2 regions of the Kitasatospora sp. NPDC090091 genome follow, and region 1 is predicted to be linked to the other one. Evidence: riboswitches for the same ligand, from Rfam matches in the RefSeq annotation. Region 1 holds a riboswitch; the other holds the start of a gene.
The links. Region 1 has a riboswitch for glycine ahead of gcvT (glycine cleavage system aminomethyltransferase GcvT). Riboswitches for the same ligand answer to the same signal wherever they lie in the genome.

Region 1 (15,430 bases):
GTGCGGACGTGCGGAGGTACGGACATGCGGAGGTACGGGTGCGGTGGATCCCGGCGGTACGTCGTGCGGTGCTGCGTGCGCGGGTACTGCCGCCACGCGGGATGGGCATCGCGTGGATCAAGCTGTCCGCCTGCGCGTTCGCCTTTGTGAGGCGCCAACCACGCGCGGTGCGTTGTTGCAGAACTCTCTGCCATCCGAACTGGCTTGCGCCAGCCCTGCCAACCGACAGATGCCCAACTGTGATCTGTCGACATGCACCTCCCGAATCACCGGCATATCCCTCTTCACACAGCTGTACCAGGCATGTCAATATGCCTGCCAGGACTTTCCCGGAAATCGTCCGGATATGCGCGAGGGCCGGTCCGACATCACGTCAGACCGGCCCTGGTCGGCGGTTCTTGCGGATCAGCGCCCGGGATAGCCGGGCCACGGCTGCTGCGGCGGCGGCTGCCCCTGCCAGCCCTGCGCCGGCGGCTGCGTCCCGTAGGCGTAGCCCGGCCCCGCCTGCGACGGGTACGGCGGCGGGGGCACCGGCGGGTACGGCCCGGTCGCCGGCCGGCCCTGGCCGCCCGCCTCGCGGTCGTAGAACGGCCGCGCGTTGGCGCGCATCCAGAGCGCCACCGGGTCGTACTCGTCCCCCATCGCCACCGTGGAGACGGCCAGCCCCTCCGGCGCGACCGCGATCGCCCGCTGCATCAGCGCCCGGACGGCTTCCACGGTCGGCGGCGAACTCTCGTACAGGTCCAGACCGATGGCCAGGTACGGCTCCCCCACCGAGGGCTGCACCCAGGCGCGGCGGAGCGAGCGGACCGCCCGCACCTCGACCGCCTGGCGCTCCAGCAGCGCGAAGAACTGCTGCGCCGGCACCTGCGGCTCACTCAGCTTCAGCGGCCCGGCCGGCAGCCGGTCCAGTCCGGCCGCGATCCGCCGCAGGTCCGCCCAGGGCACCCCGACGCCGCCGCCGGGGGCGTGCGGATTCAGCCAGAGGCCCCAGCGGGTCCGGTAGAGCGAGGCGGCGATCTCGCGCCCGGAGATCACCTCGTGCGCCCGCGTCCAGCCGGAGGCCGCGAGCTGCTCGGGCGAGGTGACCGCCGGCGCGTAGCCGTGGCCGCTGATCTCCATGTTCCCGTACTGGGCGTCCGGGCTCCCCGGCGTCCCGTGCCAGAGCAGCATCCAGACCTGGCCGTCGGCCAGCGCCTGCAGCAGCGCCTCGTACGCCTCCCAGCGTTCCGGCGCGACCTCGCGCAGGGCGTGCTCCAGGGCCCTCGGATCCGCGCCGGGGCGCCCGGCGGGTGCCTGGCCCCAGGGCCCCGGTGCACCGCCCGCTACCGCTCCCGCACTCATGCGCCCACCTCGCTGCGCCTCTTCTTCCCTCGCCTGGCCGCCGGCCCCGGCGGAGTGTCTGCACGCACCCTATGGGGCGCCACCCACCACCGCCATGCCGACGTGCCTGCCTGACCCCTCCGACCCTTGCGCGGGCCGCCCGACCGCGGGCGGGGAGGGGTGCGTCACATCCGTGTGTAGAACGGCTGGACCCGGTTGAGCAACCACTCGACCACGGGGTCCTCCGCAAGGTCGAGCAGCACGAGGTGGACGCCACCGGGCAGCGGCGCGGTTCCCAGCGCCCGGCCCAGCGCGCCGTTCACCACGGCCGGGTCGGCCGGGGCCACCGGGTCCAGCTGGACGCCGACGAACATCACGGTCGGCTCGCCCTCGACACTGGCCAGCGCCCGCCGGGCGGTCAGCACGCCCGGCAGCGCCGAGAGCTCGGCGCGGCAGGCGGCCAGGAAGGCCTCCGGGTCCTCGCCGGGCACCGGCTCGCGCAGCGCCACCCGCCCGCCGGTCGGCGCGGCAGGGTCGTCCCACCGGTCCTCACGCGGCCCGCGCCGCAGCTCGGCCACGCCCTCCGGCGGCACCGGGATGCCGACCGCCGCCTCCGGGTTCACCGCGATGCCCACGCCCAGCGGCAGTCCGCGGGCGAACTCCCAGACCGGCGCGATCGCGAAGGCCATCCCCGGGGCCTGCTGCAGGAACACCTCCTGCGAGGAGAAGACCGGTACGTACGGGTCGCCGGCCAGCTCGATGGTCGGCAGGTCCAGCGCCTGGCCCTGCGGGTCGGCCCCGGCCGGCAGCGGGACCCACACCTGGCTGCGGGCCAGCACCTCGATCACCCGCGGGGTCGCGCCCGGATCGCCGAGCGCGGCGGTGAGCACCTGCTCCAGCTCGTTGGCGGGCCATCCCCCGCCCGGCGGCGCCGAATCCGGGCCGCCCCACCCCTGCTGCTGCTCCACCGGGTACCCCATGTGCCCCTAGTACCGCCTCACTGGCTCGTCGACGCGTGCAGCCTAGCGGGCCGACCGGGGCCCCTCTCCCGCCCGGGCGCCGGACGTGCCATGATGTGCGCGGCCACGCGTTCCCGCGGCGGCCGATCCCAAACTCCATACCGGCCGCTCGAACCCGCGCGGGAGAGTCCGGAGTGCCGCCCCGAGGGGCGGCACAGCCGGCGCCGAAGGAGCAAGTCCTCCCCGGAATCTCTCAGGCCCCCCTACCGCACGGGTTAGGCAGATCTGGAAAGCGGCGCACGGCCATGTCGCGCGCCCACCCACGGTGCAAGCCGCCATGCTGTCCTGTTAGCTGGAAACAGCTGCGGGCCCGTGTTGCGGTGAAGCTCTCAGGTTCGACGACAGATGGGGAGACCCAGCCGCCGCATGCCCGCGCGCAGGTCAGGTCCCTCCCCGAGCGGGTCCGGTCCGGCGTGCGCACCCCTGAGTGCCCAGACCGAGGAGTTCCAGGCCATGTCGTCCCTCCGCCTCACCGCGCTCGACGCGCTGCACCGCCGTCTCGGCGCCACCATGACCGACTTCGCCGGCTGGGACATGCCGCTGCGCTACGGCAGCGAGCGCGAGGAGCACCTCGCCGTCCGCACCAAGGCCGGTCTGTTCGACCTCTCCCACATGGGCGAGATCACCGTCACCGGCCCGCAGGCCGGCGAGATGCTGGACCACGCGCTGGTCGGCTTCGTCTCCGCGCTCGGCGTGCTCCGCGCCCGCTACACCATGATCTGCGCCGAGGACGGCGGCATCCTGGACGACCTGATCGTCTACCGCCTGCGCGAGGACGCCTTCCTGGTCGTCGCCAACGCCTCCAACGCCCAGCTGGTGCTGGACGAGCTGATCGCCCGCGCCAAGGGCTACGACGCCGTCGTCACCGACGACCGCGACACCTACGCGCTGATCGCCGTCCAGGGCCCGGAGGCCACCGGCATCCTGGCCGCCACCACCGAGGCCGACCTGCCCGGCCTCAAGTACTACGCCATCCTCCCGGCCCAGGTGGCCGGCCGCGACGTGCTGCTCGCCCGCACCGGATACACCGGCGAGGACGGCTTCGAGATCTTCTGCAACCCGGGCGACGCCGAGCAGATCTGGAACGCCCTGACCGAGGCCGGCGCCGACCGCGGCCTCGTCCCCTGCGGCCTGTCCTGCCGCGACACGCTGCGCCTGGAGGCCGGCATGCCGCTGTACGGGCACGAGCTCTCCACCGAGCTGACCCCGTTCGACGCCGGCCTCGGCCGGGTGGTCCGCTTCGACAAGACCACCAACGAGGGCGCGTTCGTCGGCCGGAAGGCGCTGGAGAAGGCCGCCGCCGAGGCCGAGGCCAACCCGCCGCGGGTCCTGGTCGGCCTGGTCTCCGAGGGCAAGCGGGTCCCGCGCGCCGAGTACACCGTGGTCTCCACCGAGGGCGAGCCGATCGGCCGGATCACCTCCGGCGCCCCCTCCCCCACGCTGGGCAAGCCGATCGCGATCGCGTACGTGGACGCGGCGCACGCCGCCCCCGGCTCCACCGTCGCGGTGGACGTGCGCGGCAAGCACGAGCCGGTCCAGGTCGTGGCGCTGCCCTTCTACAAGCGCGCTCGCTGACCCCTTCCCCCTTCCCGAGGCGTGTCCGCCCGACGGGCCGCTTCGTCGTACCCGCTTCCCATCCTGGAGAATGACGCCATGAGCAACCCCCAGCACCTGCAGTACACCAAGGAGCACGAGTGGCTGACCGCCGCCGAGGACGGTGTCTCCACGGTCGGCATCACCAAGCACGCGGCCGACGCGCTCGGTGACATCGTCTACGTGCAGCTGCCCGAGGTCGGCGAGACCGTGACCGCCGGTGAGACCTGTGGCGAGTTGGAGTCGACCAAGTCGGTCAGCGACCTGTACTCCCCGGTCACCGGTGAGGTCACCGAGGTCAACCAGGACGTCCTGGACGACAACTCGCTGGTCAACAGCGCCCCGTTCGAGGGCGGCTGGCTGTTCAAGGTCCGCGTCGAGGCCACCGACGAGCTGCTGAGCGCCGCCGAGTACGACGCGCTGACCAACCCGCAGGCCTGAGCCCCCGCCGGGGCGGCCGCCGCACCGCGGCCGCCCCGGCGCCGGACCCGCCCTCCCGTACTCCCTCCTCCCGGGAAGACCACACCATGACGGTTCTCAACCAGTCCCTGCACGCTCTCGACCCGGAGATCGCCGCCGCGGTCGACGCCGAGCTGCACCGCCAGCAGACCACCCTGGAAATGATCGCCTCCGAGAACTTCGCCCCGGTGGCGGTCATGGAGGCCCAGGGCTCGGTGCTGACCAACAAGTACGCCGAGGGCTACCCCGGCCGCCGCTACTACGGCGGCTGCGAGCACGTCGACGTCGTCGAGCAGATCGCGATCGACCGGATCAAGGCCCTGTTCGGCGCCGAGCACGCCAACGTCCAGCCGCACTCCGGCGCGCAGGCCAACGCCGCCGCCATGTTCGCGCTGATCCAGCCGGGCGACACCATCCTGGGCCTGAGCCTGGCCCACGGCGGCCACCTGACCCACGGCATGAAGATCAACTTCTCCGGCAAGCTCTACAACGTGGCCGCGTACCACGTGGACGAGAAGTCCGGCCAGGTCGACATGGCCGAGGTCGAGCGCCTCGCCAAGGAGCACCAGCCGAAGCTGATCATCGCCGGCTGGTCCGCCTACCCGCGCCAGCTGGACTTCGCCGAGTTCCGCCGCATCGCGGACGAGGTCGGCGCCCTGCTGATGGTCGACATGGCGCACTTCGCCGGCCTGGTCGCCGCGGGCCTGCACCCCAACCCGGTGCCGTTCGCGGACGTGGTCACCACGACCACCCACAAGACCCTGGGCGGCCCGCGCGGCGGCGTCATCCTCTCCAAGGCCGAGTGGGCCAAGAAGATCAACTCCGCGGTCTTCCCCGGCCAGCAGGGCGGTCCGCTGGAGCACGTGATCGCCGGCAAGGCGGTCGCCTTCAAGGTCGCCGCCTCGGAGGAGTTCAAGGAGCGCCAGCAGCGCACCCTGGACGGCGCCCGCATCCTCGCCGAGCGCCTGCTCCGGGCGGACGTCGCCGAGGCCGGCGCCTCCGTGCTCTCCGGCGGCACCGACGTGCACCTGGTCCTGGTCGACCTGCGCAACAGCCAGCTCGACGGCCAGCAGGCCGAGGACCGCCTGCACGAGGTCGGCATCACGGTCAACCGCAACGCCATCCCGAACGACCCGCGCCCGCCGATGGTCACCTCCGGCCTGCGGATCGGCACCCCGGCGCTGGCCACCCGCGGCTTCCAGGCCGAGGACTTCCGCGAGGTCGCCGACATCATCGCCGAGGCCCTGAAGCCGGCCTTCGACGAGACCGTCGCCGCCGCGCTGAAGGCCCGGGTCACCGCCCTCGCCGACAAGTACCCGCTGTACCCGAACCTCTGACCCGACCGTTCGGGCCCAGGTGACCGGCCTCACCCCGCCGCGCCACCCGTAGTTTCCGGGGCACCGCGCACACTGGACAGTGCGCGCGGTGCCCCGTCCCGTGCCGGCCCCTGCCCGCCAGCCCCCCGCCTGCCTGTCCTTCCACGAGACCAGACAAGGACGTCCTCCGTGGCCATCAGCGTCTTCGACCTCTTCTCCATCGGCATCGGCCCGTCGAGCTCCCACACCGTCGGCCCGATGCGCGCCGCCCGGATGTTCGCCCGCCGCCTGAAGTCGGAGGGCCTGCTGACGGACGTGGCGGGCGTGCGTGCCGAGCTGTTCGGCTCGCTCGGCGCCACCGGGCACGGCCACGGCACCCCCAAGGCGGTGCTGCTGGGCCTGGAGAACAACTCCCCGCGCACCGTCGACGTCGACCAGGCCGACCGGGACGTCGAGCGGATCACCGCCGAGAAGCGGATCCACCTGCTCGGCAGCCACGCCGTCGACTTCGACCCGGACACCCAGCTGGTCCTGCACCGGCGCCGCTCGCTCCCGTACCACGCCAACGGCATGACCCTGTGGGCCTTCGCTGCCGACGGCTCCACCCTGCTGGAGAAGACCTACTACTCGGTCGGCGGCGGCTTCGTGGTCGACGAGGACGCCATCGGCGCGGAGCGGGTCAAGCCCGACGACACCGCGCTCCGCTACCCCTTCCGCACCGGCGAGGAGCTGCTGCGCCTCACCCGGGAGACCGGCCTGTCCATCTCCGGCCTGATGCTGGAGAACGAGAAGGCCTGGCGCACCGAGGAGGAGATCCGGGCCGGCCTGCTGGAGATCTGGCGCGTGATGCAGGAGTGCGTCCGGGCCGGCATGTCCCGCGAGGGCATCCTGCCCGGCGGCCTCAAGGTCCGCCGCCGCGCCGCCACGGCCGCCCGCGCGCTGCGCGCCGAGGGCATCGGCCCGGCCAACGCGATGGAGTGGGTGACCCTCTACGCGATGGCGGTCAACGAGGAGAACGCCTCCGGCCGCCGGGTGGTCACCGCGCCCACCAACGGCGCGGCCGGGATCATCCCCGCCGTTCTGCACTACTACCTGAACTTCATCCCGGGCGCCGACGAGGACGGCATCGTCCGCTTCCTCCTCTCGGCCGGTGCGATCGGCATGCTCTTCAAGGAGAACGCCTCCATCTCCGGCGCCGAGGTCGGCTGCCAGGGCGAGGTGGGCTCCGCCTGCTCGATGGCGGCCGGCGGCCTCGCCGAGGTCCTCGGCGGCAGCCCCGAGCAGGTCGAGAACGCCGCCGAGATCGGCATCGAGCACAACCTCGGCCTCACCTGCGACCCGGTCGGCGGCCTGGTCCAGATCCCGTGCATCGAGCGCAACGGCATGGCGTCCGTGAAGGCCGTCACCGCGGCCCGGATGGCGCTGCGCGGCGACGGCCGGCACCACGTCTCCCTCGACAAGGCGATCAAGACCATGAAGGAGACCGGCGCGGACATGAAGATCAAGTACAAGGAGACCTCGCGCGGCGGCCTCGCCGTGAACGTCATCGAGTGCTGACGCCTGCGGCCTTACCCGGCCGTTCCCGCGTCCGCACTCCCCGGCCCGAGCCCCCGGAGCGCCCGTGCGCCCGGGGGCTTTGGCGTGCGGTCGGCCCCTCCCGCCGGGTGCCGGCCTACGCCCCGGCTCCGGCCCCGGTGCCGGTGCCGGCCGCGGCTCCGGCTGCGGCTGCGGCTGCGGCGATCAGCTCGGCCACGTCCGCGAACAGGCGGTCGCCCAGGGCGGCGGCCGCCGGGGAGAGGGTGTCCATGGTGAGGAAGCCGTGCACCACGCCCGGCTCCCGGCGGTGCCGGACCGGCACGCCCGCGGCCGCCAGCACCGCGGCGTAGGCGTCGCCCTCGTCGCGCAGCGGGTCGTGCTCGGCGGTGACCACGACCGCGGGCGGCAGCCCCGCGTGGTCGGCGGCGTACAGCGGGCTGACCGACGGGTCGGCGCGCAGCGCCGGGTCCGGCACCCACCCCTCGACGCCCCAGGCCAGGTCGTCGGCGGAGAGCCCCCAGCCGGTGCCCTTCTCCCGCACGCTGGGGTGGGAGAGGGTCAGGTCGGTGTTGGGGTACGCGAGCACCTGGCCCTGCGGGAGCGGGCCGCCCTCGTCCCGCAGGCGCAGGCAGGCCAGCGCGGCGAGATGCCCGCCAGCGCTGTCGCCCATGACGATCAGCGGCTCACCGCCCCGGACCTGCTCGGCGGCGGCCCACCGGACGGCCTCGACCGCGTCGTCCACCGCGGCCGGCGCGGGGTGCTCCGGCGCGCGGCGGTAGTCGACCGCCGCCACCGCCGCACCGGTGGCCAGGGCCAGCCGGCGGCAGAGCCGGTCGTGCGAGTCCAGGTCCCCGATGGTCCACATGCCCCCGTGCAGGAACACCACCACCCCGTGCGGGACGGGCGCGGACCGGTAGAGGCGGACGGGCAGCCCGCGCCGGCCCACCGCCATCTCCCGGACCTCCGCGACCTCGGGCCCCACCGGGCGGCTCCGCACCCGGAGCCGCTGGGCCGCGCGCACCGCCTCGGCGCCCGACTCCCGCGCCGTCGGCCCGGCATCACGGCGGACGGCCTCGACGAAGGCGGTCAGTTCAGCGTCGGCGAGCCCCTCGGGCGGCAGCTGCTGCTCAGTGATCCCCACGGCCGCATGCTAGCCCGCCACCACCACCGGAGTGGCACGCACGTCTCATACGTTTGTCTTGCACAAGTGTCCAACTCCGGGCTATGGTTCTACTCGTCAACCACACGAGGGGGAACCACCATGAACGCCACCACCGAGCCGACCACCGCGACCGCCGTCCGCTCCGAGCTGCTGATCGACGGCCGCCGGCTCTCCTACCTGGACTTCGGGGGCACCGGCCGTCCGCTGGTCGCGCTGCACGGCCACCTCTCCGAGGGCGCCACCTTCGCCGACCTCGCCCGGGCCCTCGGCCCCGAGTGGCGGGTCATCGCCCCGGACCAGCGCGGCCAGGGCGAGTCCGACCGCACCGCCGACTACTCCCGCGAGGGGTACCTCGCCGACGTCGCGGCCCTCCTGGACCACCTGGGCCTGGACCGGACCGTCCTGCTCGGGCACTCGCTCGGCGCCGTCAACGCCTACCAGTTCGCCGCCCGCCACCCCGAGCGGGTCAGCGCCCTCGTCAACGCCGAGGGCCCTGCCGCGCTCGGCCTGGACGGCGCGAACCCCTTCGGCTTCCTGCTGAACCTCCCGTACGACGCCCCCACCCGCGAGGCGCTCGTCACCGGCCTCGGCCCGGCCGCGCCCTTCTTCGCCGACCGCCTGCGGCAGAACGCCGACGGCAGCTGGCGCCTGCCCTTCCACCCCCAGGAGATGTACCGGTCCGAGGACGCGGTGCACGGGGACCACTGGGCCGACTGGACCGCCACCGACTGCCCCGCCCTGCTGATCCACGGGACCAGGGGCGTGATCCCGGCCGAGCAGGTCCGCGCCATGGTCGAACGCCGCCCGGGCACCACGGCCGCCGAGCTGGACGCCGACCACCTCGTCTACACCACGGCCCCCGAGGCCTTCGCCGAGGCCGTCCGCGCCTTCCTCGCCACCCTCTGAAGGCGCCACCCACCCGGGCCCGGCCGCCCCGGGCCGGCCGCGCCCGGGGCGGCCGGCCCCACCTCGGTCGCCCGAGCTCACCCGAAAGGGCGGCGGGCGCCGTACCCGCCTCGTGACCGTCCGTAAAGTCCTTGACTCCGAGTGAGCTTCTGGTCTTACCGTGCCATGCAGCAAGCGATCATCCAGGGGGAACAGATGACGAACCAGCAGCTCTCCGATCCCGAGCCGGCCACGCAGTCCGCCGCGTACTGGACCGGAGCGGCCCATGCGGCACTCATGGCGTTCATCCGGGCCCGGCGGGCCGACCTCGGCTTCACCGAGGCGCAGCACTGGCTGCTGCGCCTCCTGTCGGCACAGGACCTCTCGCCCGACGGGCGCGGCCTGACCGTCCCCGAGCTCCGGCAGGCCCTGCGCGCCCACCTCGGCCCCGGGGCCGATCCGGGCGAGGAGGCGGCGACCCTGGTGGAACTCGGCTGGCTCAGGGGTGACGACGCGGGACGACTGTGGATCACCGAGGCGGGCGAGGCCGCCCGCGCCGATCTCGCGGAGCACGCCCCGGCCGTTCGCGAGCGGATCCTCCGGGGCATCGACGACGCCGACTGGGCCACCACCGTGAGAGTGCTGCACCAGCTGATCCGGAACGTCGGCGGCCGCCTCGCCTAGGGCCCGCCCGGTGGATCAGCCCGGGCCTCAGCCCGGCCCAGTTTGCATCGATCATGAATAATCTCAGGCGCGGGCGTTAACCTATGCAAAATCCAAAGGTGAACCAGGTTACAAGCCTTGCAATCCAAGATTCCCGGTTTGCCCACATGCTGAGATCCATGCGATAGTCGAAGCAGCCCGACGGCGGGCGCCCGCGAGACGTCCTCGCGCCCCGCCACAGGCTCACCGAACTACGGCCGGCCCGACCTGGCACGGCCGTCGCCCATCGCGCGGGCACGCACCCCCTTGGCCGGCGCGATGACTTGCAGGGGCCCCCAGCCGCCGGACCACGGCGCATCGGGGGCCCTGCGCGTTTCCGGGCCCGGCGCTCCTCCCGGCGGCCCTGCGCTCCCGCCACCCGCGCCACTCAGGCGCGCTCGCGCACCTTCAGCTCGAACCAGACGCCCTTGCCGCGCGGCAGCAGGTCCGCGCCCCAGCGGTCCGCGAGGTCGTCGACGATCCTGAGCCCCCGCCCGCCGTCGGTCGGCGGCAGCGGCTCGGCCAGGATCAGACAGGGCAGCGCCCGTGAGGAGTCCCGCACCTCCACCCGGAGCCAGCCCGGCTTCCGGGTCACCTGGAGGCCGATGGTCCGCCCGGCGGCGTGCCGCACCGCGTTGGCGACCAGCTCCCCGGTGAGGAGCTCGCCGACCTCCAACTGCTGGTGCAGGTCCCAGGACTCCAGCACCGAGAGCACCAGCCGGCGGGCCACCGGACCGGACTCCGGCCGCGACGGCAACCGGACCTCGCCCGCCTCGGACTGGTCGGACAGCCTGCCGGAATACATCTGCTCCAGCTCCTCCGAGCTGAGTCGCTCCAGGGCCTCCAGCGCGTCCTGGAAGCACGCCGGCGACGCGTCGGCGACCAGGCTCGCCCCGGGTAGTGATGACTGATCTGTTTCGCCCCAACCCGCCATGCGACCCATCATTGCGGAACGCAAGCAGCCGCGTACGGACAATGAGCAAACGATCACCGTTCGATCGGCATATGCCGCGTGCAACCCGGACCCGGGGGCCGTCAAGCCCGGGTTGCCGCGAAGGGCGTCCTACCAGGCACTCCAGCCCAGGTTCCAACCGCTCAGACCGTTGTCCGGGTCGACCTGGCCGCGCGTGGAATTCTGCACCTTGACCACGTCCCCGACGATCGAGCCGTCGTAGAACTTGCCCATCGACGTCGAGTCGCCGCCGCCCTTGACGTCCTTCAGGCCGACGCAGCCGTGGCTGACGTTGTCCTCGCCGAACGCGTCGCTCCAGTAGTTGCCGTGGATGTACGTGCCGGAGGTGGTCAGCCGCATCGAGTGCGGCACCATCAGGTCGTACGGGGCGCCGGTCATGCCGGGCAGGGTGCTGGACTGCATGCGCACCACGCCCTCCTTCGACATGATCACCATGGTGCCGTTCCAGGTCGGGTGGTCCGGCGCACCGGAGGTGATGTCGATGACGGAGGGCTGCCCGTCGCGCACCACCGTCATCTGGTGGGTCTTGGCGTCAACCGTCGAGACCTGCGATCGCCCGATCGTGAAGGGCTCGTCCCGGTCCACGCCCCCGTAGACCCCCGGCGCGATCTCCACGTTCTTCAGCCGGTAGTGCACGGTCACCTTGGTGCCCGACTTCCAGTATTCCTCGGGGCGGAAGTCCAGCCGGCGGTTGCCGAACCAGTGGCCCTTCACCACGGTGCCGTTGTCGGTCTCGAAGGTGATGCCCTTGGCGACGGCGTCCTTGTTCTTGACGTCCCGGTCGAAGTCCACCGAGACGATCATGCCGACGCCGTAGGTGGCGTTGTCCTCGACGTTGTCGCTGGCCTTCGCCTCCCGCTCCGGCGTGAGCGTGGTGAAGCTGCTGTCCGCCGTGGCGACCACGCCGTTGGCGTCCGCCGCCATCGCGCTCACCTGGTAGGCGGTGCCGACCGCGAGGCCGGCGGACGGGGTCCAGCTGCCCCCGTCGGCGGCGATGGTGCCGGCGACCTCCTTGCCGGCCTTGTCGCTCACCTTGACGGTGGTGAGCTTGCCGCCCGCGACGGCGACCTTCAGCGCGCCGTTCGGGGCGACGTCCACCGAACCGGTCTTCGGCTGGATGTCCACCACCGCGGCCGACACCTTCGGCGTGGCGGCGGACGGTGCGGCCGACCCTCCCGCGGCGGACGCCGACGCGGTCGACGCGGCCCCCGCGGCCGCGCCACCCCCCAGTTCGGCCTTGGCCGCGCTCCCGCTGCCGCCGCCGCTGCAGGCACTGGTCAGCACCAGCGCGCCGCCCAGAAAGCCGGCGGCCATGACCTTGCGTATCGACCTCACGTCGACTCCCCTCCCTCGATCCCGCCCGTGGTCCCGGCGGGGTCCGACAGATACACGCCGCGGCCAACGGAAAGGTTGCGCCATTCGAGCGGTAATTACCCCATGAATGACGACCGGCCCGACCCCAACGAGTGAGGATCGGGCCGGTTGTTATCGAACCGGGACTGGCCGGGGCCGGGCCGGGTAGGCCTACCAGTTGGCCGAGGTGATGTTCCAGCCGCTCAGACCGTTGTCCGGGGAGACCGTCTTCTCCTTCGAGTTCACGACCTTGACCACGTCGCCGATCATCGAGTCGTTGAAGAACTTGCCCGCCACCGAGGCGTCGCTGCCTTCCTTGGTGTCCTGCATGGAGATGCAGCCGTGGCTGGCGTTGGTCTTGCCGAACGGGTTCGCCCAGTAGTTGCCGTGTACGAACGTGCCCGAGGTGGTCAGGCGCATCGCGTGCGGAACGTCCGGGATGTCGTACTCGCCGCCGAGGCCGACGGTCTGCGAGTTCATCCGGGTGACCTTCTCCTTGCTGGAGATCACCATCACGCCGTTCCAGGACGGGTTCTTCTCGTCGCCGAGGGTCACCGGCACGGTGTGGCTCTGGCCGTCCCGGACCACCGTCATCTGGTGGCTGGCCGAGTCGGCGGTGGAGACCTGCGAGCGGCCGATGGTGAACGGCTCGTCCTTGTCCACGTCGCCGTAGATGCCCGGGGCGACCTCGACGTTCTTCAGGCGGTACTTGATGGTGACCTTGGTGCCCGGCTTCCAGTACTCGGACGGACGGAAGTCCAGCCGGCGGGTGCCGAACCAGTGGCCCTTCACCTCGGTGCCGTTGCTGGTCTCGAAGGAGATCCCCTTGACCACGGCGTCCTTGTTCTTGATGTCCTTGTTGAAGACCACCGAGACGATCATGCCGACGCCGTAGGTGGCGTTGTCGGTGATGTTGTCGTTGGTGGAGACCTTCTTCTCGGGCGTCAGCGTGGTGAACGAGGTCGTGGACGCGGCCACCAGGCCCTCGGCGTCCTTGGCCTGCGCGTTCACCTTGTAGGCCATGCCGACGGTGAGCGGGGCGCTGGGCTTCCAGCCGGTGCCGTCCGCGGAGATCGCCCCGGCGACCGGCTTGCCCTCCTTGTCGGTCACCTCGACCGTGGTGAGCGTGCCGCCCGCCACCGACACGTTCAGCGCGTTGGTCGGCGCGACGTCCTGCGCGCCGTCCTTCGGCTCGACGGTCAGCACGGCGGCCGAGGTCTTCGGCGCGGCCGAGCTCTGACCGGGCGCCGGGGCGTCGGTGCCGCCCGCCCCCGCGGTCGCGGCGGCGTCGCCACCGCCCTTGTTGCCGTCCCCGCCGTCGTTGCAGGCCGCTGTGAGCAGCAGCACGCCGCCCATCGCCAGTGCCACCGCTCCGCGGCGCATCCGGCCGCTGCGGCGGTTGGTGGTGGTGCGTATCGCGGCGTCGGCCGCCCTAACCGGCTTCACGGTCTCTCCCCTCCCGGTGTCCATCCTGATGGACGCGCGTGTGCCCGGACGGGTTGCACCGAACCGGCGATCTACCTGCGCCGGGCTTCGGCGCGAAATGCAGGATAACTAAGCCGAATGAGTGAAACCCGGGGGGAGGTAGGTGAACCCGGCATGGACCCGGCGTGAAGGCGGGTGCGTTCAGCACGGTGCGCTACGGCGGGTGGCGCGGCCGCTACGGCTTGTCGAGCGTGCTGCCCGCCACCCACTGCTCCCAGGGCAGGTTCCAGCCGTTGAGCCCGTTCTGCGGCGGGACGACGTCCCCCGTGGAGGCCGTCACCTCCAGCACGTCCCCCGCGATGGTGTGCTCGAACAGCCAGCCCGCCGGGGTGTCCTGGCCCGTCCCGCCCTTGGTGTCGGCCAGGCCGATGCAGCCGTGGCTGGTGTTGGCGGTGCCGAACACCTCCGGGTCGGCCCAGTAGTTGCCGTGGATGAACGTGCCCGAGGCGGTCAGCCGCATCGCGTGCGGGACGTCCTTGATGTCGTACTCGTCACCCAGGCCGACGGTCTGCGAGTTCATCCTGGTCACCCGGTGCTTCTCGGAGACCACCAGGACGCCCCGGTAGGTGGTGTGGTTCGGGTCTCCCCCGGAGACCTTGAGCGTGCGCAGCACCTTGCCGCCCCGGCCGGCCCGGACGGTCAGGGTGTGGGCGTCCAGGTCCACCGTGGAGACCTGGGCCCGGCCGATGGTGAAGCGGACCTCCTTGGCCTGGGTTCCGAACTCGCCCGGCGCGCCCTGCACGCCCTTCAGCCGCAGCGCGACCGCGACCCTGGTGCCGGGCGCCCAGTACTTCTGCGGGCGGAAGTCCAGCCGGTCGTTGCCGAACCAGTGCCCGGCCACCTCCACCGGCGGGTCGGTGGTCACCGCGATCGCCCTCTCGACCGCCGCGCGGTTGGCGATCGGGCGGCTGAAGCGCAGCGAGACGGGCATGCCGACGCCCACCGTGGAGCCGTCGTCCGGGGTGAAGAAGGCGACGAAGGTGCGGGCGCGGGCGACCGTCGAGAAGGCGGTGTGCTGCACCGCCCTGCGGCCCCGGTCGTCCTCGGCCTGCGCGTCCAGGGTGAGGGCGGCTCCGAGCGGGAGCAGGCCGTCCGGCGTCCAGGTCGAGCCGTCCTCGGAGATCGTCCCGGCCACCTCGGCGCCCTTGGCGTCCGCCAGCCGGACCGAGACCAGCCGGCCCCCGGCGGCGGTGACCCGGACCGGCCCCTCGGGCGGGACTTCCCGGGCGCCGTCGGCAGGCAGCGCGGTGACGGCCGCCAGGGAGGCCGGCGGCGGCTCCGTGCGGCTCGGAGCGGGTGTGCCCCCGGCCCGGGGTCCGCCGCCCCCGGCGGTGCAGCCGGTCAGCACCGCCAGGCACCAGGCCAGCGCCCCCGCGCGCCGTGCCCAAACCCGTCCTCGGGGCCGCATTCCGGGGCCTCCCGCCGTTTCCGTCCGATTACCCGGACAACGAGGACGATCCCGGCAGGACACGCGGCGGGCCCGGCCCCGCGGCCCCCGGTGGTACGGCACGCCCCGCGCCCGCGCCGCCCGCGCCCTCCGGGTCACTCCTCCTCGGGGCCATCCGCCGGTAAGCCTCCGTTCAGCGGGCTTCCGGTCAGCGGGATCAGGGAAAGAGAGGGTGAA
Region 2 (15,430 bases), on a different contig from region 1:
GTGGACGGACAGGCGGGAGAGGTCGTGCGCGAGGACGGCGGCGCGGAGCGCGGGACGGCGCCGCGCGGGACGGCGCCGGATCCGGCGAAGCCGCTCCCGAAGGCGGCCGAGCCGACGGCCGCGCCTGCGGAGCCGGCTGAGCCGGGCGAGTCCGTCGAGACCGTCAAGTCAGTCGGGACCACCGAGAAGGCCGTGGAACCCGGGAAGGCCGAGCGGCCGGGCCCCGACGCGCCGCCGAAGCGTCCGGAGCCGGCAGCGGCGAAGGAGCCGGAGGCCGAGCAGGCAGCGGCCGACCAGGAGCCGGCCGCTGAAGTGCCGGCCGGGGACATACCGGCCGAGGACGGTCAGGGCCGCGAGGCGGCCGAGGTCGAGCAGACCGACGCCGTGCAGGCCGCGGACCAGGCCGACCGGGCCGAGCCCGAGCCCGCGGAGAAGCCCGAGCCCGCGGAGAAGCCCGAGCCCGCGGAGAAGCCCGAGCCCGCGGAGAAGCCCGAGCCCGCGGAGAAGCCCGAGCCCGCGGAGAAGGGCGGGACGTCCGAGCCGGCGCCCGTACCCGGGACCGACGCCGCCCCTGCGCAGCCCGCGCCCGCCCCGCCCGCCCCGCCCGCCGCTCCTGCCGCTCCCGCCGTCGACCGCGGTGCGGGACGCCGGCGGATGAAGGCGGCGCTCTGGCCGCCGCGCCTCTCCCGCGGCCAGCTGGTGGTGGCGCTGCTGCTGTTCTCCCTCGGCCTGGCCCTGGCGATCCAGGTCCGGTCGACCAACGACCACCACAGCCAGCTGCGCGGCGCACGTCAGGAGGACTTGGTCCGGATCCTCGACGAACTGGACAGCCGTCAGCAGCGTCTCCAACAGGAGAAAGCGGAGCTTGAGCAGTCCCTGGCCAAGTTGGAGAACAGTTCCAACCAGGCCAAGGAGGCCCAGGAGCAGACCAGGAAGAAGGTGACGGAGCTCGGCGTGCTCGCCGGCACCGTCAAAGCCACTGGTCCGGGCATCGTACTGACGGTCGATGATCCCCAAGGGCAGGTGAAGGCGGATATGCTGCTGGACACCCTGCAGGAACTCCGAGCAGCGGGGGCGGAGGCGATTCAGATCAACGATGTGCGCGTGGTGGTCAACACCTACTTCACGGACGCGTCCGGCGGCGGCGTGCTGATCGACGGGAAGAAGGTCTCGCAGCCGTACCGCTTCACCGTCGTGGGGAACCCGCAGGACCTCACACCCGCGCTGAACATCCCGGGGGGTGTCGTCCGTACCTTGGAGAGTCACCAGGCACGGGCGACCATCTCCCAACAGCAGAAGGTCGTCGTCGACGCCCTCGTCGATCTGAAGACGCCGCAGTACGCCAAGCCGGCTCCGAAGTGACGGGGCGCCTGCCGCACGGTCCGTCACCTGCGGGCGGCCCCCGGTGCGGGGTGCCGCCGTCGGGTGGGCGAGACTGGTCCACACCAGCACATGTCGGAGCACCACACGTCGGAGTACCACTCCAGCCGGCCCGATCACAGACCGGGCCCGCAGCCTGTCCGAGGTTCTCACCCTGCCCCGCGGGCGGGTCTGTCACACGCAAGGGGATTCGCCCGTGAGTTTCTTCTCGAAGTTGTTCGGTCGTAGCAAGGACCGTGACGCGGCCGCCGTCGAGGCGCCCACCGCGCGTCACCGCCGTGCCGACGAAGAGCCCGCCGTGCCGGGCATGCGACCCGCCCCCGAGGGGGTGGAGTACGCCGAGCGTCCGCTCTTCCGCGAGGGCGGGGGCCAGCAGTTCGCCGGGAATCCGGCGGGCTACGGCGCGTCGGTTGACCCCTCCGGCGACCCGCGCATAGGTTTCCAGTCAGGACCCTCAATCTCTGGTGGAGGGTTTGCCCCGGACCCGTACGCCGGGCACAACCCGTCGGGTGTGCCTCGCCAGGAGGCTGTGAACATGGCTGGCCCCACTCCGTGCCCCCGGTGCGGTAACCCGAACCCGGCGTCGGCCCGCTTCTGCTCCAACTGCGGTTCGGCCCTGCGCGGTGGCGCGCTGCCCGAGGGGGCGGTGGAGACCACCTCGACCATCTCGATCTCCGGCCTGGAGTCCTACGACCCGAACACGACGACCGGGACCGGCACGCCGGCCCTGTCGGCCGAGGTGCTGTCGGCGATCGACGCGCTGCCCCCGGGCTCGGCCCTGCTGATCGTCCAGCGCGGCCCGAACTCCGGCAGCCGCTTCCTGCTGGACTCCGACAAGACCACGGCCGGCCGCCACCCGCAGGGCGACATCTTCCTGGACGACGTCACGGTCTCCCGCAAGCACGTGGAGTTCCGCCGGACTCCGGGCGGCGGCTTCACCGTCGCGGACGTGGGCAGCCTCAACGGCACCTACGTCAACCGCGAGCGGATCGACGAGGTGCCGCTGAACAACGGCGACGAGGTGCAGATCGGGAAGTACCGGCTGGTGTTCTTCGCCAGCCACAACCGGGGGTACTGAACCCAACTTCGGCAGGAGCCCGAGTGAGCACGAATACCCCTTCCTCTCCGCTCGGGGCGGCCGCCCCCGCACTCTCCGGTCCGCAGACGGACCAGGGAACGTGGGGGGCGGTCGCAGCCCCCAGGCAGCCGGTCCGCCCGGACCGGCCGGCCGGGGGCGGCCGCCGGCGCGGCGGCGACGAGCTGCTGAGCATCGGCGCAGTGCTGACCTTCCTGCGGGACGACTTCCCCGAGGTCACCATCTCGAAGATCCGGTTCCTGGAGGCCGAGGGCCTGGTGGAGCCGCAGCGCACGCCTTCGGGGTACCGCAAGTTCAGCCCGGCCGACGTCGAGCGGCTGGCCTACGTCCTGCGGATGCAGCGTGACCACTACCTGCCACTGCGGGTGATCCGCGAGCACCTGGACGCCATCGAGCGCGGCGAGAGCCCGCCGGCGCTGCCGGCCGCCGACACCCGCCCCGGACCGCTGGAGGAGGCGGACCGCGAGCTGGTGGCGACCGCGGAGGCCTCCACCGGGGTCCGGCTGGGCCGGGCCGAGCTGCTGGCCGCGGCCGAGGCCGGCGAGGGCGAGCTGGCCGAGTGGGAGTCGTACGGGCTGGTCGCGCCCGGGCCGGACGGCGGCTACGACGGTGAGGCGCTGCAGGTCGCCCGGCTGGTCGCGGAGCTCGGCCGGTACGGGCTGGAGCCGCGCCACCTGCGGGCCATGAAGGCCGCCGCCGACCGCGAGATCGCGCTGGTCGAGCAGGTCGTGGCGCCGCTGCGCCGGCACCGGAACCCGCAGACCAGGGCGCACGCCGAGGTCACGGCACGGGAGCTCGCGACGCTCTCGGTGCGGCTGCACGCGGCCATGGTCCAGGCCGGTCTGCGCACCCGCGCGTGACGGCTCCGGGCCGCTGACCAGCGCCGTCGGCTCTGCGCTTTCATATCCGGGGCGCGGGCCATAGGGTTGCCTGTGTGAATGAGCTCGACGTCGTGGGTGTCCGGGTGGAGATGCCTTCCAACCAGCCGATCGTGCTGCTGCGGGAGGTCGGGGGCGATCGCTACCTGCCGATTTGGATCGGCCCCGGCGAGGCGACCGCGATCGCCTTCGCCCAGCAGGGCATGACGCCGGTGCGCCCGCTGACGCACGACCTGTTCAAGGACGTCCTGGAGGCGCTCGGCCAGCAGCTCACCGAGGTGCGGATCACCGATCTGCGGGAGGGCGTGTTCTACGCGGAGCTGGTCTTCGCCGGCGGGGTGGAGGTCAGCGCGCGGCCGTCCGACGCGATAGCGCTGGCGCTGCGCACGGGCACGCCGATCTACGGGAGCGAGGAGGTGCTCGCCGAGGCGGGCATCGCGATCCCGGACGAGCAGGAGGACGAAGTGGAGAAGTTCCGCGAGTTCCTCGACCAGGTCTCGCCGGAGGACTTCGGCGGCGGCGCGCCACAGTAGCCCGATCCGGTGGTTCCCGCCCGGCCGTCGCATGAGTGCGGAACGTAGCCGGGCCGATAGGACGTACTCATTCGGTCGTTTTGCCAAATAGCGTCCGCCTACCCACACTAGGGGCACGGAAAACCACTCTCCTGAGCGACGGGGTTTCCCCGGCTCGGCGTGGCGATCGTTGACGGGTCATGGGCGACTGCCTACCGTCAGGAGTGGCTGCCCGGGTGCCTGTCACCCGCAGTCTGGGTTGCCCGCAGCATGAGTGGACGGAGGTAGGCATGACCGGCACCGGCGATGACGCGGCCGTGGGAGGCCTGTGTGCCGTGCACATGCCGCGCACCGGCCGTACCGTGTCGGACCTGCCCCGGACGGAGCTGCCCCGAATGGGCCGGTTTCCGGCCGTCCAGCCGGGCCAGCCGGCCATCGAGCGGCTCGCTCCGACCTCGGAGCTGATCGGCTACCGCGGGCCGACGGCCTGCGCCGCGGCCGGGATCACCTACCGCCAGCTGGACTACTGGGCCCGGACGGGCCTGCTGGAGCCGAGCGTCCGCGCGGTCTACCCCGCGAGCAGCCACCGGCTGTACAGCTTCCGCGACATCCTGCTGCTGAAGATCGTCAAGCGGCTGCTGGACGCGGGCGTGTCGCTGCAGAACATCCGGGTGGCGGTCGCCCACCTGCAGTCCGTCGAGGTCGGCGACCTGACCGGGCTGACGCTGATGTGCGACGGCGCCACGGTGTACGAGTGCACCACGCCGCAGCAGGTGGTCGACCTGCTGAAGAGCGGTCAGGGCGTGTTCGGCATCGCGGTCGGCGCGGTCTGGCAGGAGCTGGAGCTGGCCCTCGGGCGGCTGCACGCCGAGCGGACCGACACCGGGGAGACGGTGGTCGGGCACGATCCGGGTGACGAGCTGGCGCAGCGCCGCAACCGAGCGGTCTGACCGCCGGACTGATCGAGCGAAGGACGAGGCCGCGGGCCCGGACGGGGAACCGTCCGGGCCCGCGGCCTCGTCGTGCCTGGTGGAATCGAACAGGCCGGGCGCACCGGGGGAACCGGCGCACCGAGCGGGGGAGGGAACGTGCGGGGCGGCGCGGGAGTGATCGACCTGACGGTGCGGCGGGTGCGCCGGCTCGGGGTGCGGCTGCGGCAGCGGCGCACCCAGCGGCGGCTGTTCCAACTCGTCACCGCCGGCTGCGCGCTGGCGCTGGCGCCGAGCGCCTGGCTGTGGATCGCGGCGGGGGACCGGGTCGGCACGGTGGCGAGCGCGCCGAGCGCCCCGGTGGCGGTGGTGTTCGGCGCCGGGCTGTTCGACGGCAAGCCCTCGCCCTACCTGGCGCACCGGCTGGACGCGGCGGTCGACCTGTACCGGGCGCAGAAGGTGCAGGCGATCCTGGTCACCGGGGACAACGGGCGCGACAGCTACGACGAGACCGACGCGATGCGCGGCTACCTGATCGAGCACGGTGTGCCGCAGATCCGGGTGGTCGGCGACTACGCGGGCTTCGACACCTGGGACTCCTGCACCCGGGCGCACCGGATCTTCGGCGTGGACCGGGCGGTCCTGGTGAGTCAGGACTTCCACGTCCGGCGGGCGCTGGCGCTCTGCGAGGCGGCCGGCATCGACTCGTACGCGGTGGGTGTGCCCGAGTGGCGCGACGTCACCTGGCTGTACGGCGGGGTGCGCGAGATCCCCGGGGCGGGCAAGGCGGCGCTGAACGTGCTGATGCGGCCGGACCCGGTCTTCCTCGGGCCCAAGGAGGAGGGCATCCCCCGCGCGCTGGCCGACGCGGCGGCCGCGGCCCGGCCGTAACGCCCGGCCGTAACGCCCGGCCGTAGCGCCCGGCCGCGCGCGCCCGGGCTGTCGGTGCCGGCGCGGGCCGTCCGGGCCGGCGCGGCAGTGGGCGCGGCGCAGCGGCCGCGGGCCGCGGTTCGCACGGACTGTCGGACCCGTGCGGCATGATCGGCAGGTGCGGTCGCTGCCGAGCATCATCCACCTCGACATGGACGCCTTCTTCGCAGCGGTGGAGCAGGCGGCCAAGCCGAGCCTGCGCGGGAAGCCGGTGATCGTCGGCGGCCTGGGCGGGCGCGGGGTCGTCTCGACGGCCTCGTACGAGGCGCGGCGGTTCGGGGTGCACTCGGCGATGCCGATGGCGCAGGCGCGCCGGCTCTGCCCGAACGCGGCGTTCCTGGCCGGACGGTTCGAGGCCTACCGGCAGGTCAGCGAGATCGTGATGGGCCTGCTGCGGGAGCTGTCGCCGCTGGTCCAGCCGCTCAGCCTGGACGAGGCGTTCGTCGACCTGGAGGCGGGCCCGTACGGGCCGGTGCTGGCGGAGGCGGACCACGGGACGGGGGAGCGGCTGGTGCTGGCCCTCGCGGAGGACCTGCGGGCCGACATCCAGCGGCGCACCGGGCTGACCGCCTCGGTCGGCGCCGCCGGGTCCAAGCTGATGGCCAAGATCGCCTCCGAGCAGGCCAAGCCGGACGGGCTGGTGCTGATCGAGCCGGGCGAGGAGCGGGCGGTGCTCGGGCCGATGCCGGTGCGGGCCCTGCCGGGCATCGGCCCGGCCACCGAGCAGGTGCTGCGCCGTGCGGGGCTGAACACGGTGGCCGACCTCGCGGAGGCGGGGGAGGCCGAGCTGGTGCAGCTGCTCGGGCGGTCGCACGGTGTCGGCGTCCACCAGATGTCGACGGGGTTCGACGACCGGCCGGTGGTGGCCGACCAGGACGCGAAGTCGGTCTCGGTGGAGGACACCTTCGAGGTGGACCTCGCCGACCGTGAGCGGGTGTTGCGCGAGGTGGACGTGCTGGCCGCGCGGTGCGTGCGGCGGCTGCGTGCGGCCGGCCGGTCGGGGCGGACGGTGGTGCTGAAGGTCCGGCGCTTCGACTTCTCCACGCTGACCCGTTCGGAGACGCTGCGCGGTCCGACGGACGACGAGGCGGTGATCACGGAGACCGCGCGCCGGTTGGCCTCCCAGGTGGACATCACCGGCGGGGTGCGGCTGCTCGGCGTGGGGGTCTCCCAGCTGGCCGACTACACCCAGGAGGACCTCTTCGCCCAGGCGGAGCGGGAGGAGGCGGCCGCCGAAGAGCACCCGGCGCCGACCGGGGAGGAGCACGGGACGGCGGAGGAGGAGGCCGTGGTGCGGCACTGGATGCCCGGGCAGGACGTGCACCACGACGAGTTCGGCCCCGGCTGGGTGCAGGGCAGCGGGGTCGGGCGGGTGACGGTCCGGTTCGAGACGCCGTGGAGCGGGCCCGGGCGGGTGCGGACCTTCGCGGTGGACGATCCGGTGCTGGAGCCGGCCCGGCCGCTGCCGCTGCGCCGGGACGCGGGCTGGGGCGAGCCCGGTGACGGTGAGCCGGGTGACGGCGGGTCCGATGAGGGCGGGCCCGGCGGCGGGGCCGCCGGGCCGGGTGAGTCGCCCGGACCGGAGGGCTCCCCCGGTGCGGACCCGGCGGGGGAGGGCTGAGGACGCGAAGCGGCCCCACCCGGCAGGGGGAGCCGGGTGGGGCCGTTTGCAGTGCCGGCCTCGGCGGTCGTGATGCCCTCGTCGACCGCTCGGGGACCGGTTCCCCCGCGCCCTGTCCCTGAGCGCGGGGGTGGACGCCTCGTCAGGCGTCGGTCTTGGCCAGCGCGGGGCTGGAACCGAGGTCCGCCGTCTCGTTGCCGGCGGTGACGGTGGCGGTGGGCTTGATCGTGCGGATCATGAACGGCACGGCGCCGGCGACCGCGCAGACCGCGGCGGCGACCCAGAACGCGTGCTTGTAGGCGTCCAGGGTGGGCAGCGTGACGGGGATCGGGAGCTTCATGGTGTCACCGGTCAGGATGGCGGCCATGACCGCGGTGCCGATCGCGCCGCCGACGGTGCGGAGCACGGCGTTCATGCCGTTGGCGATGCCGCTCTGCTCGACCGGGACGGCGCCGTTGATGTAGGCCGGCATGGCCGAGAAGGCGAGGCCGATGCCCAGACCGAAGATCGCCGAGGCGGTGTAGATGTCGCCCTCGTGGCTGTGGCGGAGGGCCAGGTAGGCCATCGCGACGGCGCCGAGGACGCCACCGAGGACCAGCGGCAGGCGCGGACCGCGGCGGGCGATCAGCAGGGCGCCCAGCGGGGCGGCGACCATCGAGCCGATCGCGGACGGCAGCAGCATCACACCGGCGTGCAGCACGGTGGCGGTGAAGCCGTAGTGGGTGAGCTTCTCCGGGGTCTGGGCGAAGTTGCTGATCACCATGAACGAGCCGTACATGCCGAAGCCGATCAGCAGGCCGGCGAGGTTGGTGAAGGCGACGGCCGGGCGGGACATCATCTTCATGTCCACCAGCGGGTGCTTCACCTTGACCTCGATGACGCCCCAGATCAGGGCGACCACGGCGGCGAGGGCGAACAGGCCGAGCGTGCGGGTGGAGGTCCAGCCCCAGTTGTTGCCCTGGCTTACCGCGACCAGCAGGGCGGAGAGCCAGCCGGCCAGGGTGATCGCGCCGAGCGGGTCGGCGCCGCCGTCCTTGTCGGTGACCGGGTCGGTGGGCACCCGCAGGGCGACCAGGGCGACCGCGATCAGGCCGAAGACCAGGCCCATCCAGAAGATGGACTTGTAGCTCCAGTGCTCCAGCAGGAGACCGGTGGCGACCAGGCCGAGGCCGCTGCCGACGCCCATCGAGGCGCTGATGGCGGCGACGCCGCCGGTGACCTTCTGCTTCGGCAGCTCGTCGCGGACGATGCTGATGGCCAGCGGGAGCACGCCACCGCCGGCGCCCTGGAGGACGCGGGCGACGACCAGCCAGGTGAAGGAGTGGGTGCTGACGGCCAGTGCGGAGCCGGCCACCAGGCCGGTCAGCGAGATCAGCAGCATCGGCTTGCGGCCGCGCAGGTCGCCGAACCGGCCCAACAGGGGGGTGAGCACGGCGGCGGAGAGCAGGTTGGCCGTCATCAGCCAGGTGATGCTGGAGCCGGAGACGCTGAGCTCCTTGGCCAGCGAGGGCAGGATCGGGACGACCGCGGTCTGCACCACGCTGAACGACAGCATCGCCAGAATCAGGGCCGGCAGGACCCGGGCGCTGCTCTGCTTCTCGGCCGCGGTGGTGGGCTGGGGTGCCTCACTCACGGTTGCTTCCTCCCGTACATAGTGAATGAACTGAAGCAACCATGCCGGGAGATACTTCATTGTGTCAAATATCGATCGGTGAAGCTTTGGCAAAGTCGAAGGACCCCGGGCGGGGCCGGGGTCCTTCGGGCGGAGTGGGGAGGAGGAGAGGTCAGGCCAGCGGCCTGAGGGGGGCCGGGTGGGACGAGGCATTGGGCGACGAGTGCTCGGCCGAGGCCGAGGGAGGCGACCCGGGGGCGGCGGAGTGGCCGGAGCTCGCGTGGTTGGAGCCCGAATGGTCGGAGGCAGAGCGGTCGGAGGCGGCGGAGACGGTGTCGTCGTGCACCTCGACCTGCTCGCGGCGCAGCTCGTCCCGGACCACCTCCTCGGCGGTGTACCGCTCGACCACCAGGCGCACCCGCTCGATCGGGGCCAGGTACTTGCGGACCACCGGCCGCTCCTCGCGGAGCGTCACCTCCTCCACCGCCTCGGTGATCTCCTTGTCGCTGAGCGCGGCCCGCTCCGCCTCGCCGACCGGCATCCGCTCGACCCGGACCCGCTCGCGCACCACCGGCACCCGGCGCTCGACCGGTTCGCTGGTGACGTACTTGCGCAGCTTCGCGGTACCGAGCACGTGCCACTCGGTGGTGATGTCCAGCCGCTCCTCGCGGCAAGTGATCTCCAGAGGAGCGGCGGGGGCCGTCGTGTCCGGGGTGGCCGTCGTCGCCGCGACGGGCACCGCCGGGGCGGTCGGGACCGAGACCTGCGGACGCGGCTCGGGGGTCGCCGGTGTCGCCGGGGCGGCGGCCGGTGCGGTGCTGTCGAGGGTCCGCACGTGGGCCTCCGTGGCAGGTTCGGACGGCTTGCCGAGGTCGGCCGCCGGGGTGGTGTGGTGGGCGGGGGCGGCCGTGTCGGCCGAGTGGAAGGCGGACGGCTTGGTGGCGGCCGCGGCGGTACCGGCAGCCGCGGCCGTGCCGGCGGGCACGGTGCCGAAGTCCAGGTCGGCGGGCTGCGAGCCGGAGCCCGCCCCGTTCGACGGGGTGCCGTCCACCGCGGTGTCCAGCCCGTAGTAGCGGTACAGCTGGAGCTCCTGGGCGGGCGACAGGTGCTGGCCCACACCGAAGTCGGGTGACTCCTTCACCAGCGACTTGTCGTACGGCACCCTCAGCTCGTCGCCGGCGAACTCGCTCGTGGTCAGGGGGACGAAGGCGTCCCGGCCGAAGATGCCGGTCCGGACGGCGGCCCACTCGGGCTGCCCGGTGGCGTCGTCCAGGTACACCTCGTCGACCGTGCCGATCTTGTCTCCGTTGCGGTCGACCGCCTTGTGGCCGATGAGGTCCCGGGGGTCGATATCGGTCTGCACTCTTTCCTCCCGTGCGCTGCGCCTGCGGAACTCCCGCAGGCCGACGGCCGGCCCGCCCGTCCGACACCGCCACTTCACACCAAAAGCCATGAACCGGACGCCCGCGACCGGGGAGCCGCCGGACGGGCCCCGCGCTGCTCCGTACGGGTCACCCGTGCGGCGGTCGAGTGACCCGGCACACCCGTGATCGAACCGCCTCCCGCTGGTACCCTGGGCGCGACCGCCGAGCCCGCTCGGGAGAGTCCCCGACGTCGGAAAACGCTGGTCGGGGCGCCGAAGGAGCAACTCCTCCCCGGAATCTCTCAGGCATCCGTACCGTGTGGGATAGGTCACTCTGGAAAGCAGGGCAGGACTGCCGGCGAGGGAGCCGGTGGCGACCACCCTCACCGACGGTGCAAGCCGACGGGTCGCCCCCGCGCCCCGTGCGGGCGAAGCTCTCAGGTCCCGATGACAGAGGGGGAGGCCTGTCGGGTTCGTCCGTCGGGCCGAACCGCTGTTGTCCGCAGCGGCGAAGCCGCCCGGCGTGCGTACCCCCGCCGGTCCGTGACCAGGAGGCCTCGACCACATGAACGCCCAGCCGAACGCGGGACGCCCCACCAGCGCCTCGACCCTCACCGAACTTGAGCTGGCCAGCCCCTTCGAGAACCGCCACATCGGCCCCGACGCCGCCGCGCAGGAGAAGATGCTGGCGCAGGTCGGCTACGGCTCGCTGGACGAGCTCGCCGCCACCGCCGTGCCCGAGGCGATCCGCTCCATCACCGGCCTGGACCTGCCCGCCGGCCGCAGCGAGGCCCAGGTCCTGGCCGAGCTGCGCGAGCTGGCCGGCCGCAACCAGGTGCTCCAGCCGATGATCGGTCTGGGCTACTACGGCACCTTCACCCCGCCGGTGATCCTGCGCAACGTCCTGGAGAACCCGGCCTGGTACACCGCGTACACGCCGTACCAGCCGGAGATCTCGCAGGGCCGCCTGGAGGCGCTGCTCAACTTCCAGACCCTGGTCTCCGACCTGACCGGCCTGCCCACCTCCGGCTCCTCGCTGCTGGACGAGGGCACCGCGGCCGCCGAGGCGATGGCCCTGGCCCGCCGCGTCACCAAGGTCAAGGGCGGCGTCTTCCTGGTCGACGCCGAGACCCTGCCGCAGACCATCGCGGTGATCAACACCCGCGCCGTGCCGACCGGTGTCGAGGTCGTCGTCGCCGACCTGTCCGAGGGCATCCCGGCCGAGGTCGCCGAGCGCGGCGTCTTCGGCGTGCTGCTGCAGTACCCGGGCGCCACCGGTGTGGTCCGCGACCTCACCGCCGTCATCGAGCAGGCGCACGGCCTCGGCGCGATCGTCGCCGTCGCCGCCGACCTGCTGGCGCTGACCCTGCTGAAGTCCCCGGGCTCGCTGGGCGCCGACATCGCCTGCGGCACCTCGCAGCGCTTCGGCGTGCCGATGGGCTTCGGCGGCCCGCACGCCGGCTACCTCTCGGTCCGCGCCGAGTACGCCCGTTCGCTCCCGGGCCGCCTGGTCGGCGTCTCGGTCGACGCCGACGGCAACCGCGCCTACCGCCTGGCGCTGCAGACCCGTGAGCAGCACATCCGCCGGGAGAAGGCCACCAGCAACATCTGCACCGCCCAGGTGCTGCTGGCCGTGATGGCCTCGATGTACGCCGTCTACCACGGCCCGGACGGCCTGGCCGACATCGCCCGCCGCACCCACCGCTACGCCGCCGCCCTCGCCGAGGGCCTGCGGGCCGGCGGCGTCGAGCTGCTGCACGGCGAGTTCTTCGACACCGTGACCGCGGTCGTCCCCGGCCGCGCCGCCGAGATCGCCGCTGCCGCGCGCGCCAACGGCATCAACGTCCACCAGGACGGCGAGGACCGGATCTCGGTCTCCGCCGACGAGACCACCACCCGCGAGCACCTGGCGGGCGTCTGGGCCGCGTTCGGCGTCGAGGGCGTGGAGGTCGCGGAGAGCGCCGACGCGCTGCCGGCCGCGCTGCTGCGCGAGGACGAGTACCTGACCCACCCGGTCTTCCACAGCCACCGCTCCGAGACCGCCATGCTGCGCTACCTGCGCCGCCTGTCGGACCGCGACTACGCGCTGGACCGCGGCATGATCCCGCTGGGCTCCTGCACCATGAAGCTCAACGCGACCACCGAGATGGAGCCGGTGACCTGGCCGGAGTTCGGCCAGCTGCACCCGTTCGCGCCGATCGACCAGGCGCAGGGCTTCCTGACCCTGATCCGCCAGCTGGAGCAGCAGCTGGTCGAGGTGACCGGCTACGACGCCGTGTCGATCCAGCCGAACGCCGGCTCCCAGGGCGAGCTGGCCGGCCTGCTGGCCGTCCGCGCCTACCACCACGCCAACGGTGACACCCAGCGCGACGTCTGCCTGATCCCGTCCTCCGCGCACGGCACCAACGCCGCCTCCGCGGTGATGGCCGGTATGCGCGTGGTCGTGGTGAAGACCCTGGTCGACGGCGACGTCGACGTCGACGACCTCAAGGCCAAGATCGAGCAGCACCGGGACAGCCTCTCGGTGCTGATGGTCACCTACCCGTCCACCCACGGCGTGTACGAGACCCAGATCACCGAGATCTGCGGCATGGTGCACGAGGCCGGCGGCCAGGTGTACGTCGACGGCGCCAACCTCAACGCCCTGGTCGGCCTGGCCAAGCCGGGCAAGTTCGGCGCGGACGTCTCGCACCTGAACCTGCACAAGACCTTCTGCATCCCGCACGGCGGCGGCGGCCCGGGCGTCGGCCCGGTCGCGGTGCGCGCGCACCTCGCGCCGTACCTGCCCAACCACCCGCTGCAGGAGGAGGCCGGCCCGGCCACCGGCGTCGGCCCGATCTCGGCCGCGCCGTGGGGCTCGGCGGCGATCCTGCCGATCTCCTGGGCGTACGTCCGGCTGATGGGCGGCGAGGGCCTCAAGCGCGCCACCCAGGTGGCGGTGCTGAACGCCAACTACATCGCCAAGCGCCTGGCCCCGCACTTCCCGGTGCTCTACACCGGCCCCGGCGGCCTGGTCGCGCACGAGTGCATCATCGACCTGCGCCCGCTCACCAAGGAGACGGGCGTGACGGTGGACGACATCGCCAAGCGTCTGATCGACTACGGGTTCCACGCGCCGACGATGTCCTTCCCGGTGGCCGGCACCCTGATGATCGAGCCGACCGAGTCCGAGGACCTGTACGAGATCGACCGCTTCTGCGACGCGATGATCGAGATCCGCGCCGAGATCGAGAAGGTCGGCTCGGGCGAGTGGGCGGCGGACGACAACCCGCTGCGCAACGCCCCGCACACCGCCGCCGCGCTGGCCGGCGACTGGGCGCACGGCTACGGCCGCCAGGAGGCCGTCTTCCCGGCGGGCGTGAACCCGGCGGACAAGTACTGGCCGCCGGTCAGCCGGATCGACGGTGCGTACGGCGACCGCAACCTGGTCTGCTCCTGCCCGCCGCTGGACGAGTACGGCGTCTGACGTAGGACGGCGTCCGGTCCCGGACGGACGACGGCAGGGCCCCGGCGGAACGATCCGCCGGGGCCCTGCCCGTTGCTCCGTACGTGTGGCGGCTGCCCCCGCCGACGGCGGTCAGACCGCGTGGGCGACGGGACGGCGCGGGGCGATCACCCGGCCGTCGGGCAGCAGTTCTCCCGTGTCCTCGAACATCAGGACGCCGTTGCAGAGCAGGCTCCAGCCCTGCTCCGGGTGGCAGGCCACCGGCACGGCGGCCTCGCGGTCCTCGGACTCGGCCGTTGGGCACTCAGGACGGTGCTGGCACATACGCGTACCCTCGCTTCGCTCTGCGATCCTCCCCGTGATGCGGCGCCCTCAGGTGGCCGTCGGGAGCCGCCGCGGTAGTCGGATCCTGTCCGGCGCCGGAGCAGGTGTGGACCGGCGCTCAAGTGGGTAGGACAGGTGGTCCTTCCACGCTGGTTCCCAGTGTCGGCATCCCGGGACGCTCGCGCAGCAATTCGGTGACATGGGCCACAACCGGCGGGCATAGATCACCCGTTCAGGTGGCTTCGGCCGGAAATCGCGCCCGGACGGGCCATCCGGCGACTGGCCCGGGAGGGCCATGCCCGATGGCCCGTCCGGGTGGGGCGGGCGACACGAGTGACGGGGGTGACGGGTGGCGGGGGTGTCGACCGGGGCGCCCGGGGCGGGGGACGCCCGGGCCGGCCCGGCGCCGGCTCAGGGGGAGCCGAGCAGCAGCGGGCGGCCGAGCGGCGCCCGGGCCAGGACCGGGAGCAGGTCGGCGGCCGGGTAGGCGCGGTGCGCGGTGACCCCGAGCGGGGCCGGCGCCAGCGGGATCAGCAGGTCCCCCTCCGGCCCGCCGTCCGGGCCGTGCAGCCAGAGCGCCGTCGCGTACTGCCCCGGGAAGGTCAGCAGCCGGGGCTGCCGGCGGGCCCGGGAGGTCTGGGCGAGCTGCCAGGCCTGGCGCAGCGCCCGCACCGTGGAGTCCAGGTACGGGCCGGCGGTGAAGTGGGAGAAGGTGTGGCCCTCGACGCCCTGCACCACCTCGGCCGCGGCGGCCACCTCCGCCCCGTCCTTGATCAGGAAGCGCCAGCCCGTGCGCCGGGCGGCGGCGAGCTCGGGGCGCGGCCCGTCCAGGACGTGGACCGCGAGCGGATGCGCAGGCAGCAGCGGGCCGGCCGGATGGCGCAGCGCGGCGGCGGCGGGCTGGCGCAGCGCGGTCTCCGAGTCGAGCGCGGCGAGGACCGCGCGCAGGGCGCTGGGCGGGGGCTGGGGGGTCTGCAGAGTCATGGCGGGGTCGCCTCTCCGTGCGAGATCGGCGTGCGAGTGCGGCATACCGGCGGGGCGCGGTGTGCGTCGGTGACGGGACCTGGCCGTGTCCGGTTGTGCATGATCGCGGTGCGGGCGCGGACGCTTCCGTCGACGAGGGTTTCGGAGCGGGAGCGGGCCGGCCTGGGCGCAGTGCGAATTCTATCGAACAGGTGCGCAGGGTGACCTGTTTATCACAGGCCGTGGCGCCGGGCAAGTCGGCAGATGTGCTGAAAGACCATCAGTTTCCTTGCTTTGCAAGCCGTTCGAAGCAATCGGGTATCGATCTTCGGGGTGGGCATGATGCTTGCACGGTCGCTCGGCCGGGCGGCTCTGAG

Region 2: linked by a shared signal. The riboswitch ahead of gcvP (aminomethyl-transferring glycine dehydrogenase) and the one ahead of gcvT (glycine cleavage system aminomethyltransferase GcvT) in region 1 are both predicted to bind glycine.

What each region holds. Positions count from the first base shown of each region.
Region 1 is NZ_JBIVDY010000005.1:58,127-73,556, forward strand. It holds gene ACIPSC_RS10195 (enhanced serine sensitivity protein SseB C-terminal domain-containing protein) at 406-1,344, opposite strand; gene ACIPSC_RS10200 (enhanced serine sensitivity protein SseB) at 1,509-2,303, opposite strand; glycine riboswitch at 2,453-2,561, shown strand; gene gcvT (glycine cleavage system aminomethyltransferase GcvT) at 2,796-3,917, shown strand; gene gcvH (glycine cleavage system protein GcvH) at 3,996-4,376, shown strand; gene glyA (serine hydroxymethyltransferase) at 4,463-5,731, shown strand; gene ACIPSC_RS10220 (L-serine ammonia-lyase) at 5,900-7,267, shown strand; gene ACIPSC_RS10225 (alpha/beta hydrolase) at 7,383-8,387, opposite strand; gene ACIPSC_RS10230 (alpha/beta fold hydrolase) at 8,508-9,314, shown strand; gene ACIPSC_RS10235 (MarR family transcriptional regulator) at 9,510-9,977, shown strand; gene ACIPSC_RS10240 (ATP-binding protein) at 10,384-10,929, opposite strand; gene ACIPSC_RS10245 (Ig-like domain-containing protein) at 11,059-12,303, opposite strand; gene ACIPSC_RS10250 (Ig-like domain-containing protein) at 12,493-13,767, opposite strand; gene ACIPSC_RS10255 (Ig-like domain-containing protein) at 13,982-15,214, opposite strand.
Region 2 is NZ_JBIVDY010000011.1:298,281-313,710, reverse strand. It holds gene ACIPSC_RS21240 (DUF881 domain-containing protein) at 1-1,362, shown strand, start outside; gene ACIPSC_RS21235 (FHA domain-containing protein) at 1,916-2,458, shown strand; gene ACIPSC_RS21230 (MerR family transcriptional regulator) at 2,644-3,336, shown strand; gene ACIPSC_RS21225 (bifunctional nuclease family protein) at 3,411-3,887, shown strand; gene ACIPSC_RS21220 (MerR family transcriptional regulator) at 4,157-4,816, shown strand; gene ACIPSC_RS21215 (vancomycin high temperature exclusion protein) at 4,973-5,686, shown strand; gene ACIPSC_RS21210 (DNA polymerase IV) at 5,844-7,346, shown strand; gene ACIPSC_RS21205 (MFS transporter) at 7,489-8,979, opposite strand; gene ACIPSC_RS21200 (PRC and DUF2382 domain-containing protein) at 9,131-10,321, opposite strand; glycine riboswitch at 10,546-10,649, shown strand; gene gcvP (aminomethyl-transferring glycine dehydrogenase) at 10,887-13,787, shown strand; gene ACIPSC_RS21190 (DUF5999 family protein) at 13,899-14,090, opposite strand; gene ACIPSC_RS21185 (hypothetical protein) at 14,502-15,074, opposite strand.